4 regions of the Pseudomonas poae RE*1-1-14 genome follow, and region 4 is predicted to be linked to each of the others. Evidence: predicted binding sites of a transcription regulator. Region 4 holds the regulator's gene; each other region holds the start of a gene.
What was found. The regulator FliA, encoded in region 4, starts transcription of late flagellar genes. The targets are predictions, from matches to a motif close to CTAAAGTTTNNNNNNNNNNNGCCGNTAA.
Positions count from the first base shown of each region.

Region 1: the regulator FliA is predicted to act here: its motif matches at 2,163-2,190, upstream of H045_RS09205 (methyl-accepting chemotaxis protein).
Region 2: the regulator FliA is predicted to act here: its motif matches at 2,339-2,366, upstream of H045_RS25980 (methyl-accepting chemotaxis protein).
Region 3: the regulator FliA is predicted to act here: its motif matches at 2,361-2,388, upstream of H045_RS25990 (methyl-accepting chemotaxis protein).

Region 1 is NC_020209.1:2,097,522-2,101,840, forward strand. It holds gene pvdQ (bifunctional acylase PvdQ) at 1-1,195, opposite strand, end outside; gene H045_RS09195 (hypothetical protein) at 1,433-1,813, shown strand; gene H045_RS09200 (hypothetical protein) at 1,820-2,014, opposite strand; gene H045_RS09205 (methyl-accepting chemotaxis protein) at 2,248-4,242, shown strand.
Region 2 is NC_020209.1:2,009,673-2,013,991, forward strand. It holds gene H045_RS08950 (LysR family transcriptional regulator) at 1-72, shown strand, start outside; gene H045_RS08955 (flavin reductase) at 129-656, opposite strand; gene H045_RS08960 (acyl-CoA dehydrogenase family protein) at 916-2,106, shown strand; gene H045_RS25980 (methyl-accepting chemotaxis protein) at 2,431-4,056, shown strand; partial or broken gene H045_RS25475 (transcriptional regulator FeaR) at 4,276-4,319, shown strand, end outside.
Region 3 is NC_020209.1:2,553,856-2,558,174, forward strand. It holds gene H045_RS10890 (substrate-binding domain-containing protein) at 1-294, opposite strand, end outside; gene H045_RS25990 (methyl-accepting chemotaxis protein) at 312-2,297, opposite strand; gene H045_RS10900 (glycoside hydrolase family 68 protein) at 2,497-3,747, opposite strand; gene H045_RS10905 (CoA-acylating methylmalonate-semialdehyde dehydrogenase) at 4,016-4,319, opposite strand, start outside.
Region 4 is NC_020209.1:3,008,732-3,013,050, reverse strand. It holds gene flhA (flagellar biosynthesis protein FlhA) at 1-147, shown strand, start outside; gene flhF (flagellar biosynthesis GTPase FlhF) at 159-1,475, shown strand; gene fleN (flagellar synthesis regulator FleN) at 1,581-2,414, shown strand; gene fliA (RNA polymerase sigma factor FliA) at 2,411-3,151, shown strand; gene H045_RS12955 (chemotaxis response regulator CheY) at 3,319-3,693, shown strand; gene H045_RS12950 (protein phosphatase CheZ) at 3,712-4,319, shown strand, end outside.

The DNA.
Region 1 (4,319 bases), 910 kb from region 4:
TGCCTTGCAGCGTGTGCACCGAAGTTTGCAGGGCCTTGAGGCTGTCGGCGCGGTTCATGGCGTACCACTGTTGCAGCACACGGTCGTTATCCAGGTTGGCGTCGCGCAGGCTGAAGGCGTACTGATTGTCCCAATCGAGTTTGCCGGGCCACTGCACCACCGGGCCGAACTTTGAGCTGTAGACGGGGTGGCTCACCGCCTTGAGACTGCCATCCGGCTGCTTGACCTGCACGGTGACCGACGTTTTCGCCAGAGGCACGGATTTGCCGTCGAGCAGGTAGCGCGTGGCGTCCTTGGGGTCGAGCGTCAGCCGGTACAGGGTGAAATGCTTGGACGTGTCCACCGTGTGCGTCCACGCCACGTGCTGGTTGAAACCGATATTCACCACCGGCAGGCCCGGCAAGGCGGCGCCCATCACATCCAACTGGCCAGGGATGGTGAGGTGCATCTCATAGAAACGCATGCCGCCCACCCACGGAAAATGCGGGTTGGCCAGCAGCATGCCACGGCCGTTGAATGAGCGATCACGGCCCACAGCGACGGCATTACTGCCCCGGTCCAGACTGAAACGCTGTTGATTGGCCGCGGCCACTGCAAACGCCTTGGCGCCGGGCTGCACGGATGCGGTGGCCTGCGGTGGCGTTGCACCGACCAGCGCTTCGGCGAATTGACCGACGCCGCCTTCCACCAGCAGCCTGCGGGTCAACTTCACCAGGTCTTCGGCTGCCAGCGGGCGTACCCATGCGCCCTGGCACTGCGCCGGCGCGCCCTGCTCTTGCAGATAACGGTTATAGCCGGCCACGTAGCCGTCGATACGCTGTTTGATCTCGGGGCTCTGGGCTTTCCAGAACGCGGCAACGGTTTGCGGCGTGTTCAGCCAGTTGAAGAACACATCGCTGGCCAGGTTGTTGCGCTCCTCCAGGGTTGCCTGATCGGGACCGAAGAACCTTGCGCGCTGACCATTGACCGTGACCACTTCGTTGGCCAGCAGGCACAGATTGTCCTGTGCGTAGGCATAGCCGATACCGAAACCCAGGCCGCGCTCGTCAGTGGCGCGAATGTGCGGCACGCCGTAGGTGGTGCGGCGGATATCAGCCGACGCCGGTGTCACCTGCTCCCGTGCCGAGGCGGCCAGGCTCACCCCCATCAACAGCCCCGCCATGCACACACTGGACAACCCGTTGGTAATAATCACGCAGACTCCACAGTCAAATTGAACACCCTCACCGGGGGTAACCACCCCACCGTAAGAACGCAAAAGACCGTGCACAATTTAGCCGCCGGAGTGCTTTATTCCGTGTGTTTGCCTTGTGACGAAACCGATACCGACAAAATTTCTACATTCGCCACTTCATGATTTTGCTCGCTCGTTCGTCTTATTAACCAAGAGCGCCATCATTTTCCTGATCAGGCTCTGATAAGGAGTTTTTGCATGTACAACCCGCCAGTGACCACGGATGGACATTCATCGGCCGCCGATGCCCAGTTCGGCAGCGGCACCCAAGCGTTCGGTAAAACCCCCGAACAGCAAGGCAACCAGCGTATTCGCCATTTGCTCAAATGTTTTGGCCTGCGTACCAGCCTGATTCGGCTGAAGGTCATCGACGCCCTGCTCACCGCCGCCGACAACCAGCGCACCCTGGGCGTGCGCGGGGTGCACGGCCACTTACTGGAGCTGGGCATCCCGCTGTCGTTTCTCAGCGTGCGCGAGGTGCTCAAGCGCCTGTGCAGCGAGGGCGTGATCACCCTGAATGCCGACAAGAGCTACAGCCTCCATGAAGAGGCTGCCAAAGTGCTCGAAGGCCGCGCCTGAGCCCACTCAGAAGTTGGGTTTGACCTTGCGCCGCATGATGCCGTTGATCACCACCACAACCACTGCGATGGCAATGGCGATGTACTGAAAGGTTTTTTCGCTGATCACACCAGTGTTCTGCAGGTAGGACAGGCCGAACATCGAGCTCAGTACCACCAAAGAGATCAGAATCGAGTATTTCAAGCGTTGCTTTTGAGTCATGACGGGTTCCTGAAGCGTTAAGAATGTGCCACCGGGGCCTGATATTACAGGCGCTGAAAAACTTTGGCTTGTCTGACTGACACACTGACCGTGACTCGGCAGGCGCCTCACCCTCCGAAGCTGTACGAATTTTCTTGCACCATCGTACCTAAAGCTCCTACAGCTCAAGCCGATAGCCCTACGAAGCTCCAAAAAAGCCGCGTCGACAATAAACGCTTCGTAAGGACGACCCCATGCCCGCACTGCGCTCCATCCAAGCCCGCTATACCCTGTTTCTGCTGCTGTTTGTTCTGGTGTTGATCGTGCTGACGGTGGTCGGTATCGGCCAGTTGGTCGCGCCCACGTTGCGCCACACCGAGGAACAGGTAGTGCTCAACCGCGTCGCGCAAGTGGCCGAACGTATCCAGGGCGAACTGAACAAGGTGCAGGCCCAGCAACGCAGCATCACCCAGACCATTCCCCTGCTCGACAGCGATGCCATCGACAAGGTTCTGCCCGGTCTGGTGGACCAGTACGGCGAGCTGAAGGTGTTTGGCGGCGGGATCTGGCCGCTGCCCAACCAGCGCACACCGGGGCGCAACAAACACAGTACGTTCTGGCACCGCGATGCGTCGGGCAAGCTGGCGGTCAATACGTTCTGGAACAGCGACCCTGCGCCCAATTATTACGATCAGAGCTGGTACAAGGGCGGCCTCGCCTCGCCGCCCGGCCAGTGCGCCTGGGCTGCGGCTTACAAGGACGACGCCAGCCAGGAGCCGCGCACCAACTGCGCCATGGCGATCCAGCGTGACGGCGCCGCCTATGGCGTGTCCACCATCGACGTGACCCTGGGCTTTTTCAATGACCTGGTGGCCGCCAAGGAAAAAGACATCGGCGGGCAGATGCTGATCGTCGAAGCCGACGGCAAGATCATCAGCAACAGCACCCGTTTCAGCAGCCCGGTGGTGTTGAAGAACATCAGTGAACTGACGGGCACCTCGGCGTTTGCCGCCCAGGTCAGCAAGGCCCTGGCCCAGCGCGAGCAGGGCCTGCAGCGCAGCGAGTTCGACAACGGCGGCGTGGCCAGCACCTTCTATATGCGCCCGATCGAGGGCACGCCGTGGTTCCTCGCGACCGCCCTGCCCACCTCGCTGATCACCGCACAGCGCGATGACGTGCTCGGCAGCCTGGCCCTGCTGCAAATCCCCATGGTGTTGCTGTTGGTGCTGCTGGCTGCCTATGCGATCCGCCAACTGGTGCAGCGCATGAAGTCGCTCACGTCCAACATCGACGCGTTGTCCGCTGGCGATGCCGACCTCACGCGACGCATCACCATCCGCGCCGAAGACGAAATGGGCGCCATCGGCCACTCGGTGAACCGCTTTATCGTCTACCTGCAAAACATGATCGGCGAAGTGACCCAGGCCACCGGCGCCATGTCGTCGGGCCTTGAGCAATTGCAGCGGACCTCGGCCCACACCAACCAGATCCTGGTGCGCCATGCCAGCGAGACCGACCAGACGGTTACCGCCATCACCGAAATGAGTTCCACCGCCGACACCGTCGCGCAAAACGCCGCCGAAACGGCGGCCTTCACCCAGCGTGCCAACGAGCACGCCGACCGTTCCCGCGTGGTGGTGGGCGAAGCGTCGACCAGCGTCGGCGCCTTGATCGGTGAAGTGTCCAGCGCCACCCACAGCGTGGAAAACATGCGCCAGGACGCGGCGCGCATCACCGAAACCCTCGGTGTGATCGGCGCCATCGCCGGCCAGACCAACCTGCTGGCGCTCAACGCGGCCATTGAGGCAGCGCGCGCGGGTGAGCAAGGCCGTGGTTTTGCGGTGGTGGCGGACGAAGTGCGGGCGCTGGCCGCTCGGACCCAGGCCAGCACCTCGCAGATCAATGAAATGCTCGCGCGCCTGACCGCGGGCGTGAGCTCCTCGGTGGCGGCCATGGAAAACACCCAGGCCAGTTGCCAGTCGGCGGCGGATGCCACGGCGCGGGTGAATACCGGGCTGGATGAGATGGCCGGTTCCGTGGCGCATATCAACAACCTCAGCACCCAGATCGCCACGGCCGCCGAGCAGCAGAGCGCGGTGACCGAAGAGATCAACCGCAGCATGGTGCAGATCCGACAGATGGTCGAGGAGCTGGTGGAAAGTGGTCATGCCACCGAAACCAATACCCAAAGCCTGCTGGAGGCCAATGGCCGAGTGATCAGCCTGATGGGGCGTTTCAAGGTGCAGTGATAAATTCATGAAACACTCCCGTGCAAGACACGGGAGTGGGACTATTCTGACAGTTCCGGGATTTCGCCACACAGGAG
Region 2 (4,319 bases), 1.0 Mb from region 4:
ATAACCTGGCTGCGCCGGTTAATCATTAGTCTGTTTGCCTCCGGCAGCCATACTGGAGTTCATATGAAATGAGGCGTGCGAGCATTCTTTATAAACCCTGTAACCCACGAATGGGGAACTGCAATTATTCAGGATGCCGACGTCTGTACGTTGACGGCTGCAGCCCGCCCCAGACGGTGAAAGTTTCTCCCAAAGTAAATCAGACTCTCCCCCTCTTCACGGACCTGAATTTGGTTAATTTCTACAAATAATACCGAATGCGATCCGACTTCCTTGATATCTACTATGTTTCCTTCGAGGCTTGCTAGGGCGTCGTTCAACACCGGTAGGCCCGAGGAGCCTGTCCGCCAATCCTGGCCGGCAAAACGTTCAGCAGGCGGCAGGTCGGTCATACCAGCAAACTTTCGCGCAACACCCTCCAGATCACCGGTCAGTATATTTACGCACAACGCCCTGTTGCCCAGCAACGCTTCATGAATTGAACTGTTACGGTTGATGCAAACCAATAATGTTGGGGGCGTATCAGTGACCGAACAGACCGCACTCGCAGTTAATCCGAAGCGACCATGGGGGCCATCGGTAGTAATGATATTCACCGCCGCAGACAACAATGACAGCGCTTGCCGGAAATTTTGTTTTGATTGATCGCTAACCATAACCTTCACCTGTTAATTATTGACTTGGTGAATCCATGTTGAGAGGGATTGTTCATTCGGTCAAATTCGCTTTACTCATACGCACTATTGACAGCAGGAATAGCCATCGCACTTAAACGCCCTCCCCTTTAGAGGCGCATGGCACGACAGTTAATTCCCACGGATTATTTACCTTATTCATATTTCGAATTTGATTTTTTCTTATCAGCCCACGCATTCTGAACGTGTATGCAATCACCCTAGCCAGAGAACAATAAACATGAACAGCAAAAACAATTTCGATTATCGTGACACACGTAAAGGCGCTCCAATCAGCATCAAGGCGGTTTCCCTGGATGATGTGATTGCGGAGATTGCCGAGCGTCGCAGCGAGTTTAACCAACGCTCCCATGTCCCTTTAGACATGATCGAAAAAATGAAAGCAGTGGGTATCTTCCGCGCCAGTACTCCCAAATGTTTCGGTGGCGATGCGCTGCCTCCAGCCGAGTTCCTACGCATCGTAGAGCGGGTTTCCGAAGCCGACGGTTCGGTCGGTTGGGTGACCGCGTTCGGCTCAGCCAACATCTACCTGGCGGCACTCCCCCCGGCAACCCAAGCGTTGATTTATGCCAACGGGCCAGACCAGGTCTATGCTGGCGGCCTTTACCCTCTACAACCCGCCAAAGAGACTGAAAATGGCTGGGAAGTCAGCGGGCACTGGCGGTTTGCTAGTGGGTGCAAAGGCGCCAACTGGATTGGTGTAGGCATAGGTGGCACATCGGCCAACGGTGGAGGACCGACGGCAGGCAAACCGCTGACCGCTGTGTTCCCGGCAAGCGAAGTGCAGATCGTCGACAACTGGAATGTTGTCGGGATGCAAGGGACGGGGAGCCATGACCTCAAATTGCACCAAAAGAACATCCAACGCGAGTGGACTTTCGTGCGGGGCAGTGCCTCCACAATTGACGAGCCCCTCTATCATTACCCGTCCGTTTCCTACCAGGCGCAAGTTCACGCCGCCGTTAACCTTGGGCTGGCACGCGCAGCACTGGACTTGGTGATCGCAATGTCGGGCAGCACCAAGACTGTCACCGGTGCCCCGCGCTTGGGTGATCGAGCTTATTATCGCAGCGAACTGGGTAAGGCAGAGGCGATGCTGCGAAGCGCCCAGGCGTTTTTCTACGAATCCGCCGAAGCTGTATGGGCTTCGCTCATCGCCGGTAATGCGGTGACCCTGCAGCAGACTAACTTATTACGCCTCAGCGCCACCCATGCCGCTCATACCGGAGCGGACGTAGTCATGAAGGCTTATCGACTGGCGGGGACTGCAGCCATCTTCAATGACAATCGTCTGCAATGGATCGTACGCGACTCCATGGTGGTGACACAGCATGCTTTCCTCGGCGAAGCGACTTACGACGGCGCTGGCGCGGTGTTCGCCGGCATCGAACCGACCATTCCCTATCCTTGAGTACCATTATGCACAGCATCTTCTACCACGCTGCTGCAGCCTCTAGAACTGATTCTGCAAGAGAAATATGCAACCTTGTTAGCGCGTCTCTACCAACTGAACGAACGTCGCGTCCAGGTCGTTTGGGTTGAAGATTGTCGCCATCGGGCTGCATCGGGCCACCATCAGTCGATGTCTGCAAGTTGGTGAGTGGGCAATATCAGTTTTAATATGCGGCACACAGCTGTTTTCGCTCAAGTGTGTCATCAAGCGACCGATAAAAACTTATGCGCTGGGCCATCCGCCGCTGCTTGCGGGGAGCACATTCCACGATCTGGGAAAACCATGACAATAAGAACAATGAACATTGCTCCGCGCGCATTTCTGGGGTTCTCCCTGATAGGCGCGCTCATGTTGATTCTCGGCCTCTTCGCCTTGTCTCAGATGAGCAAGATCCGAGCAGCTGGCGACGATATCGCGATAAATGGCGTCCCTAGCTTTCAGACCCTGAATGCTCTCACGGTGACGGGCGTCCGTATGCGGGTTTTATCGCATCGGCTGTTGACTGATCGCGAACCGAATATTCAGAACAGGACCATCGAATTACTTAAGGAACAAAACCAACAACTTAACAAGTCGCAGGCAGCATACGCCAAACTGATTTCATCTCCTGTAGAGCAATCCGACTACAACGACTATATGCGGCTGATGGGTGAATATCGCAAAATTGAAACGCGCCTTGTTACCCTCAGTCGGGCTGGCGATCTGCAGGAGCTAACGCGCGTGCTGAACGCCGAATCTGCGGCTAACGCTGAGCAGATCAACGTAGCGTTGAATAAGCTTACTGACTTCAATAACGCCCAGCTGGCTATCATCAATCAATCCGCTGCTGACCAGTACAGCTCTGCGTTCAACTGGGTTGTCGGCCTCCTCATTATTGCCTCGCTACTGACTATGCTGTTTGCCCGGATGCTGACCAAGAGCATCACCCAACCGATAGCGTTGGCACTTGAAGCGGCTGAAACCATCGCCGAAGGTAATCTGACCCGACCGATAAAGGTTGATGGCACTGACGAAGCGGGCCGGTTGCTGCTCGCCATGCAAAAGATGCAAGAGAAACTGCGCGATACCTTGATGCGTATTTCCGGATCCGCAACACAACTGGCTTCCGCTGCCGAGGAGCTGAACGCAGTTACCGATGAAAGCGCCCGTGGCCTTGCGCAGCAGGACAACGAAATAGAGCAAGCTGCGACTGCAGTCAACGAAATGACCAGCGCCGTCGAAGAAGTGGCGCGTAACGCAGTGAGCACTTCCGAGGCGTCAAAAAACGCGACGGCGTCAGCAGGCGATGGCCGGGATCTGGTTCACGAAACCGTCAACGCTATCGAACGCATGAGCGGGGATGTGCAAAGCACCGCCGATCTGATTGGTAATCTTGCGGAAGAGTCCCGCGACATCGGCAAGGTTCTGGACGTGATTCGTGGCTTGGCGGATCAGACCAACCTGCTGGCGCTGAACGCAGCTATCGAAGCGGCCAGGGCCGGTGAAGCCGGTCGCGGCTTCGCGGTTGTCGCCGATGAAGTACGCGCTTTGGCCCATCGCACCCAACAGTCCACCAGCGAAATTGAACGCATGGTTGGCAGCATTCAAGGCGGTACCCAAAAAGCAGTCAGTTCAATGCGTAACAGCACTGACCGTGCTGAATCTACCCTGAACATCGCGAAAGGCGCAGGCCTGGCGTTGGAAACCATCAACACCGCAGTGATCGAGATCAACGAGCGTAACCTGGTCATCGCCGCCGCTGCGGAAGAACAGGCTGCAGTCGCCCGTGAAGTGGACCGCAACTTGGTCAACATCCGGGACCTGTCGACGCAATCTTCCAACGGCGCCGCCCAGACGAGCGCCGCCAGCGGCGAGTTGACCCGCCTGGCGGTAGACCTGAACAGCATGGTGTCGAGGTTTCGCTTGTAAGAGGTATTGGGGGCCATCTGTTGGAGCAGGCTTGCCCGCGAGAGCGATGACGCGGTTTGCCTGATATACCAAGGCGCCTAGTTCGCAGGCAAGTCTGGCTCTCACGGAGTTCAATTTGAACCCTGATTCCGTCCACACAGTTACGGCCATTGGCGCTAAGTGTTCCGTTGGCGTGCGGGCCAACATGGCCACCCTCTCAGCTTTCCCATCGCTGGTGCGCAAGGTGACAGCGTCTGTCGATACATCCAGCGCACCAGGCTCGA
Region 3 (4,319 bases), 450 kb from region 4:
CTGCATCATTTGCGCTGCACTTTTGCCGTCAACCATCGCGATGATGATCGCATCCACCTTGGAATTGACCAGATTGCGAAATTGGCGCATCTGCAAATCAATACTGTCTTTGCCATTCTCCATAAAGATATCGGCATTCATGACGCTGGCCTGTTGCTGCACACCATTGCGCAGCAGGGTCTGGAAGTTATCGTCGTATTTTGCCATCCCCACGCCCAGCAAGGGCGTGGCGGCCTGGGTGAGGCCCGGGACGAACAGCGTCGCGCCCAGCGCGAGCATTAACCATGCTTTCATGTTCTGACTCCTGCGGCTCAAACGCTGAAATGATGGAGCAGCTCGCGCTGCACTTTAGCCATGTCCGACAGTTCCTGGCTGCTGATGGCGGACTGCTCCGCACCGCTGGCGGTCTGTTGGGCCGAATCGTTGATCTGAATGACCATCCGACTGGTTTCCTGCACCGTGGCACTTTGCTGCTCGGTGGCGGCGGCAATCTGAATATTCATGTCGCGGATGCTGTCGACCGCGCCGCTCATGGAGAGCAACAGGTCACCGGCGCCCGAGGCCAGCGACACGCATTGACTGGACTGCACCTGACTTTCGTTCATGACGTGCACCACCGAATGAATTTTTTCCTGCATGAGCCCAATCATGTCCTGAATTTCGCTGGTCGAGGTCTGCGTACGGCTGGCCAGGGAGCGCACTTCATCGGCCACAACCGCAAACCCACGCCCTTGCTCGCCGGCACGGGCCGCTTCAATCGCCGCATTCAGGGCCAGCAGATTGGTCTGTTCGGCGATGGTGCGAATGGCCACCACAATGCCCTCGATGTTCTGCCCGTACTTCTGCAACTCATCGGTCACCTGCGTGGCTTTGTTCACCTGCTCGGCCTGCTGGCGGATATTGACGATGGTCTCGGCCACGCGCTCCTGCACCCGGTGCGTGAGATCACTCGTGTCGTCCACCGCCTGGCGTGTGTCCTGCGCGCGCCGCGCAACCTCTTCGACCGTGCTTTCCATCTGTGTCATGGCCGAAGCGGCCGATTGCAAGCGGTCCTTCTGCTCATCCACCACGCGGGTGGTCTGCTCGCTGTTCAAGGCGTTGCTTCCAGCGGTGACGGCCAGCGCATCGGCAGAGCTGATCAACTCACGGAAGGTCTTCTGCAGGGCTTTGGTCAATTCGTTCAGATAACCGCCCAACTCACCGAACTCATCCTTACGGCTGACATCGAAACTGACCCGCATGTCCCCGGCGGTAAGTGTCTTGAGTACATCGCGAAAGGCCGCCAACGGACGCCGCAAGCTGAAAGCGACCCACGTACCAATCGCCAACGCTGCCAGCACCGCCAGCACGCACGCGATCAACAGCAAGCTGCGGCTGGTGCCAATCGTGGCATTGGCCGAGTGACTGGCCTGGTTGGCGACCTCCAGGGACTGGCTGCCAAACTCGCCAATTCGCTCCAGGGTGGCCTTGAGCGCCGCGTCCACGGCATCGCGTTGCTGCTGCACTTGCGCTGCCAGTTTCGCCTCCACCTGATAGGCCTGGAACAGACCGTCAGGGGCGGTCAGGTCCGTGAGCAGGCGATTGACCATGACGCCGGCAATCCGTCCGACTCTCGGATCAATCGCCGTCAGGGCCTGGGCGCGCGTGCTGATCACTTCGTCCTGCAGGTTGAGCACGCGCTGTAATTTATCAATGGCGGGCGTGACGGAATGAGCCGCGAAGCCATCGTAGGATTTGTTGACTTCCAACAGCAGTTTTTCTGCGGCCGCCACCTGCTGCGGCTCGCCGGCACTGCGCGCCTGCGCGATGTAATCACGCAGATAGCTGGTCAACTGCATCGCCTGCGCACTGCTGTAGCCTTGCAGTTTGCGGGTCAGTACCCACTGCTGCACATGCTGCAAGTGAGACGTCATCAACGCCTGCGCCTGTTCGGCGTAGGCCCCTACCTGTTGACGCTGCTGCGCCAGATTCGCCCGCAACGCCTCATGCTCGCCGGTATAGGCCAGGGTGCTGTCGAGCAATTGGTTGAACAGGGTGATGCTCTCGGTAAACGGGCGCTTGCCGTCCTCGATCTGCTTGGGGTCGGTGCTGATCTGAATGGCCAGCAACGCCTGGTTGGCGCGCAGGATGTGCACGTACAACTCACTGGCGGCCCGGCTCAAGGGTGCCGATTGGCCGGTGATGGTGGACAAGCGACTGCTGATGGACTGCGTGTTCTGATAGCTGATCCCTGCCATGATCAGCAGCAACAGCACCAACACCGCAAATCCACCGATCACGCGCTGCAATATGGTCATGGCTACCCCTTTTTGATTTTTATTCGTTGGCCTGAACGACGACCAGGCGTGCACCTAGTGGCTGTATCGGCCCGGCGGGCGGGGACTTGAGCGCTGAAGACGGATTGAAAAGCGGTAAAAAAAAGTGGGAAGGAGCAAGCCCCCTCCCACCGTTGGATCGGTTTACACCTGATGAGTCAGGCCGATTTTTACACGGCGGTCACGGGTTCAACACCACATCGCGCATCGCGGGGATGTAACCGTAGTCGTAAGCCTCCTGCACAAACGAGCGATCGCCCTTCAATACAATCCTCACCGTGGGCGCTTCGGTGCCGCCGATGCGGAAGTCGTCACCGGTGGTGGGCACGCTGTCGATAAAGGACGTCACCAGGCCGTTGGGCATCACGCAATGAGAATAGGTCTGGAACGGCTGCGACGGTGGATTGCCAAGCACCAGCCCGGAGGCGTTCATCGGCGTGTAAGGGCCAAACAGGCGGTCGCCGACAAAACCGTAGACGCCATCAGGGCCGGTCACCCCATCCGCGTAAGTGAATTTATGACTGATGGTGAACAGGTAGTATTTGCCGTCCTGGAACACATAATGCGGCCGCTCGGTTTGATCGTTCACCCCCACGGCAGTGACCAGCGGCGGCAGGATTTCCCATTCGTCGCCGGCAAGGTCCTTGGCGACGGCGAGGCCGATGCAGCCGACCTGATAGCGCGCGCCCCCCACGCCCTCGTGCCCAGGCGGCACCAGGCCCAGCTCATTCGGGCCCACGTCGTGGGTGCCGCGTTCGCCGGCGACGTTGCCTTCAAACACCATGTACAACTTGCCATCCACCGGGTCGATAAACGGGCTGGGGTCGCGAAAGTTCCAGGTCGAGTTCTGCGCTTCGGTCTGGTAATAAGTGCCGTCTGCCTCGAATAGCGCCTTGACCTGGGTGAAGCCGCGTAGCTCCACACCGTTATCGGACGTGACGATTTGGCCTCTGACCTTGGCGATGGTCGCACCTGGGGTGACGCAGGTGTAATACAGGTCGATGTCGCCGTTGTTATTGAGCAGGATCGGGGTGCCGGCCCATTCACGCGTGGTCGGTGATACCCCTTCGGCCATGACCCGGCCACCGAAGATCCAGTCCTTGCCGGTGCGCGAGTACCAGTAGCAGATGCGCGCATGGCCATGGCGATCTTCCCAATCGCGCTTGATGTCGTAACGGCCGTCGGCATTGATGAACTGTGGATCGTGGGGACGACGGTCAGCCGTCAGGGTGAAAATGACGGACCAGCCGTTGACCGAAACCACCGTGCCATCCAGCGTGCGCAACGGCATGGTGTCCCAGATAAAGACCTTGTCGCTCATCACTGGAAAGTCGGCAGGCACCAACGGCTGGGTGGTGGTCGGGTCGTTTTCGTTGACTTTGAGCGCATCGGCGCGCGTCCAGCGAGTGGGGATAATCGTTGTGTGTTTCATCATTAAGTCCTTTTAATCGTGGTGAATTAATCCATTACTGCACACAGTGCCTGGCGTGGCTGACGTGACCCTTCCTGGGTGATCAGCACTTAAACACTGTGTTTATATACAGTATTCGGCGTTCGCCACGCCGTCAACCCTTGCGCCAAAAAAATGTGGGAGGGCGCTTGCTCCCGATGGCGGTCTGTCAGTCATGCCGATGTCGACTGATTTACCGCTATCGGGAGCAAGCCCCCTCCCACATGGGTCCTGGAGTGCCTGTTGAATCCTATTTAGAGACCGGCATCGCAAACTCCGCGCCCTGCTCGATGCTCTCTGACCAGCGCTGCATGATCGACTTCTGTTTGGTGTAGAAGCGCACGCCCTCAGTGCCGTAGGCATGCATGTCGCCAAACAGGCTTTTCTTCCAGCCGCCGAACCCGTGCCACGCCATCGGCACCGGGATCGGCACATTGATGCCGACCATGCCCACTTCGATGCGCCGCGCGAACTCACGGGCGATGTTGCCGTCGCGGGTGAAGCAGCTCACGCCGTTGCCGAATTCGTGGTCGTTGACCAGTTGCACGGCTTCG
Region 4 (4,319 bases):
GTGATTCTGCTGGTGGCAGGCCCGGTCCGAGCGATGTTGTCGCGGTTTGGACGTCTGGCAGTACCGAATTTGCACGTGTTGGCTTACCAGGAAATTCCTGACAATAAGCAAGTGACTATCGTCGCGACAGTAGGGCCCAACGGCTGAGGTAGTGGGTTATGCAAGTGAAGCGTTTTTTCGCCGCCGATATGCGTCAGGCCATGAAACTGGTGCGTGATGAGCTGGGCGCCGATGCCGCCATTATCGGTAACCGCCGCATCGCCGGCGGTGTGGAGCTGACGGCTGCCCTGGATTACACCCCTCAGGCCCTGGCGCCACGCGTGCCGAACATGGAACTCGAAGACGAGCTGCGCAAGACCGCCTCGCGCATTGTGTCGGCCCAGGCCGAGCTGAGCATGCGCGGCGACAGCGACACCACCACCAATCGCCAGCTGTTTGCCGGCCTGCCGCTGACCGCTGCCGAGCCGCTGGTGGAGCCGACCTTTGTCGAACCGCCGCGTCCTGCCGCACCGGCCCCGGCCGCCAGCGTCGACCAGCGCGTATTCGATTCGATGCGCTTTGAACTCAACGGCCTGCGTGAACTGCTCGAAGTGCAACTGGGCTCGCTGGCCTGGAACCAATTGCAAGGCAGCAAGCCGCAACAGGCCAATCTGTGGCGCCGTCTGCAACGCATCGGCCTGTCCGGCCCGCTGTCGCGCGACCTGCTGGCGCTGACCGGCAGCATCGAAGAGCCCCGCCAGGCCTGGCGCATGCTGCTGGCGCACCTGGCTCGGATGATCGCCACCCCGGAAATCGAACCCCTGGAAGAGGGCGGTGTGATCGCCATGGTCGGCCCTGCCGGCATGGGCAAGACCACCACCCTGGCCAAGCTGGCCGCCCGTTACGTGCTCAAATACGGCGCCAACAACATCGCGCTGGTTAGCATGGACAGCTACCGTATCGGCGCCCAGGAGCAGCTCAAGACCCTCGGCCGCATTCTCAATGTGCCGGTGACCCACGTCGACCCGGGCCAGTCCCTGGCCAACGCCCTCGACCCGCTGCTGCGCAAGCGCGTGGTGCTGATCGATACCGCCGGCCTGCAAGCCAGCGACCCGGCGTTGCGCATGCAGCTGGAAAGCCTGGCGGGCCGCGGGATCAAGTCGAAAAATTACCTGGTGCTTGCAACCACCAGCCAGAAACAGGTTCTTACCGCTGCGTATCATAGTTACAAGCGCTGCGGGCTGGCCGGCTGCATCCTCACCAAGCTCGACGAAACCGCGAGCCTGGGCGAGGTGCTGAGCCTGGCAATCAGCCATGAATTACCGGTCGCCTACCTGACCGACGGCCCGCGGATCCCGGATGATCTGCATCTGCCGCGTCGTCATCAGTTGGTCAGCCGTGCCGTGAGTGTGCAAATGCAAGACGAGCCTAGCGAGGAAGCAATGGCTGATATGTTCGCCGACCTTTACCACAACCCGGCAAAACGGGTCGGTTGAGGCAGGATGAACGCCGTGAAATGTACCTACATCGATGGTCTGCAAGCGATTCAAGCGGCCAAGCCATGTAGCCTGCGTCTAAGCAAGACAAGGTAAAGAAATAAAATGGGCAGCATGCATCCCGTACAGGTGATCGCGGTGACCGGCGGCAAAGGTGGCGTCGGGAAAACTAACGTGTCAGTGAATTTGTCCCTGGCCCTGGCAGAGCTTGGCCGTCGCGTCATGCTGCTGGACGCTGACCTGGGCCTGGCGAACGTGGACGTTCTGCTGGGGCTGACCCCCAAACATACGCTCGCCGATGTGATCGAGGGGCGCTGTGAGCTGCGCGATGTGTTGCTGCAGGGGCCTGGCGGGATCCGCATCGTGCCGGCTGCCTCTGGCACCCAGAGCATGGTGCACCTGAGCCCGGCGCAGCATGCCGGCCTGATCCAGGCGTTCAGCGACATTGGCGACAACCTCGACGTGCTGGTGATCGATACCGCCGCCGGCATTGGCGAGTCCGTGGTCAGCTTTGTACGCGCTGCGCAGGAAGTGCTGCTGGTGGTGTGCGACGAGCCCACCTCGATCACCGACGCCTACGCCCTGATCAAACTGCTTAACCGTGACTACGGCATGAATCGCTTCCGCGTGCTGGCCAATATGGCCCAGAGCCCGCAGGAAGGGCGCAACCTGTTCGCCAAGCTGACCAAGGTCACGGATCGTTTTCTTGATGTCGCCCTGCAATACGTTGGCGCGGTTCCCTACGACGAATGCGTGCGCAAGGCTGTGCAAAAACAGCGTGCGGTCTACGAAGCATTCCCGCGTTCCAAGTGCGCGCTGGCATTCAAGGCGATTGCCCAGAAGGTCGATACCTGGCCGCTGCCCGCCAACCCGCGCGGGCATCTGGAATTCTTCGTCGAGCGATTGGTGCATCAGACAAGCGCGGGTCCTGTGCTATGACATCCAGCGGCTACAACCTCTATAAAAAATCGGCACGTGACAGCCAGGGCGAATTGATCGAGCGCTATGCGCCGCTGGTCAAGCGCATCGCCTATCACCTGCTGGCACGCCTGCCGGCCAGCGTGCAGGTCGAAGACCTGATCCAGGCCGGCATGATCGGTCTGCTCGAAGTGTCGACCAAGTACGACGCGAGCAAGGGCGCCAGTTTCGAGACGTATGCGGGTATTCGTATCCGTGGCGCCATGCTCGATGAAGTGCGTAAAGGGGATTGGGCGCCGCGTTCGGTGCACCGCAATACGCGGATGGTCAGTGACGCAATTCGCTCAATTGAAGCAAAAACCGGTCGCGACGCTAAAGATCACGAAGTTGCGGCCGAACTCCAATTGAGTCTCGATGATTATTACGGGATTTTGAACGATACCTTGGGCAGCCGCCTGTTCAGTTTCGACGACCTGTTGCAGGACGGCGAACACGAAGGGCTGCACGAGGACGGCGCGAGTGCGCATATGGAACCGTCACGCGACCTGGAAGATGAACGTTTTCAGGGCGCACTGGCGGACGCCATTGCCAACTTGCCGGAGCGTGAGCGCCTGGTCCTGGCGCTGTACTACGACGAAGAGCTGAACCTCAAGGAAATCGGTGAGGTCCTGGGGGTCAGCGAATCGCGTGTCAGCCAGTTGCATAGCCAGTGCGCAGCCCGTTTGCGGGGGCGTTTGGGAGAGTGGCGCGCGCGCTGACAGGCAGTGTGGGGACACTGCAGACGATACCGCGAAGGTCACTACTTTCGCGGGTTCGACCCGTGGTGGACCCGGCAGTCCTTTTTGTGTAACGCCTGTTGATTGAAATGGCGCGTCCAGGTGCTGGGCGCGTTTAAGACTGCTTGGAGGTCGAATTGGACAAGAACATGAAAATCCTCATCGTTGATGACTTCTCAACGATGCGGCGGATCATAAAAAACCTGTTGCGTGACCTTGGGTTCACAAACACGGTCGAGGCGGATGACGGTATTACCGCGATTCCAATCCTCAACAGCGGCAGCATCGACTTTCTGGTAACCGACTGGAACATGCCGGGCATGACCGGCATCGACCTGTTGCGCCATGTGCGCGCCGACGAGAAGCTGCGCAGCCTGCCTGTGCTGATGGTGACCGCCGAAGCCAAGCGTGAACAGATCATCGAAGCCGCCCAAGCCGGGGTAAACGGTTACGTGGTCAAGCCATTCACGGCATTGGCGCTAAAAGAGAAGATCGAAAAAATCTTCGAACGCATCCAAGGCTAATGCCATCGCGGGGGAGCTATGGAGCAGAAAGAAACAACATTGGGCGATTTTGAGTCGACCCTGAAAAAGCATGCTCACGAGTTGGTCGAGAGCCTTGAAAAAGGTCATTTCGGCGACGCGGTGCAGTTGATCCATGAGCTTAACCAGACCCGTGACCGCGGCCTGTACCAGGAAGTGGGCAAGCTCACGCGCGAGCTGCACAGTGCGATCGTCAATTTTCAGATTGATCCGCACATGCCCCAGGCCGAAGAAATTTCGCAGATCACCGATGCCACTGAACGCCTGTCCTATGTGGTCAAGCTGACCGAGGCAGCGGCCAACCGCACCATGGACCTGGTGGAAAACGCCACGCCGCTGGTCAATGGCATGGCCACCGAAGCCCAGGCGCTCAGTCACGACTGGGGCCGCTTCATGCGTCGCGAAGTGGGTGCTGAAGAGTTTCGTGAGCTGGCCCGTCGGGTCGACGGTTTTCTGTCGCGTAGCGAACAGGAAAACCGCACCGTGGCGAGCAACCTCAACGATATTCTGCTGGCCCAGGATTACCAGGACCTCACCGGTCAAGTGATCAAGCGCGTGACCCAACTGGTCACCGAAGTGGAAAGCAACCTGCTCAAACTGGTGCTCAT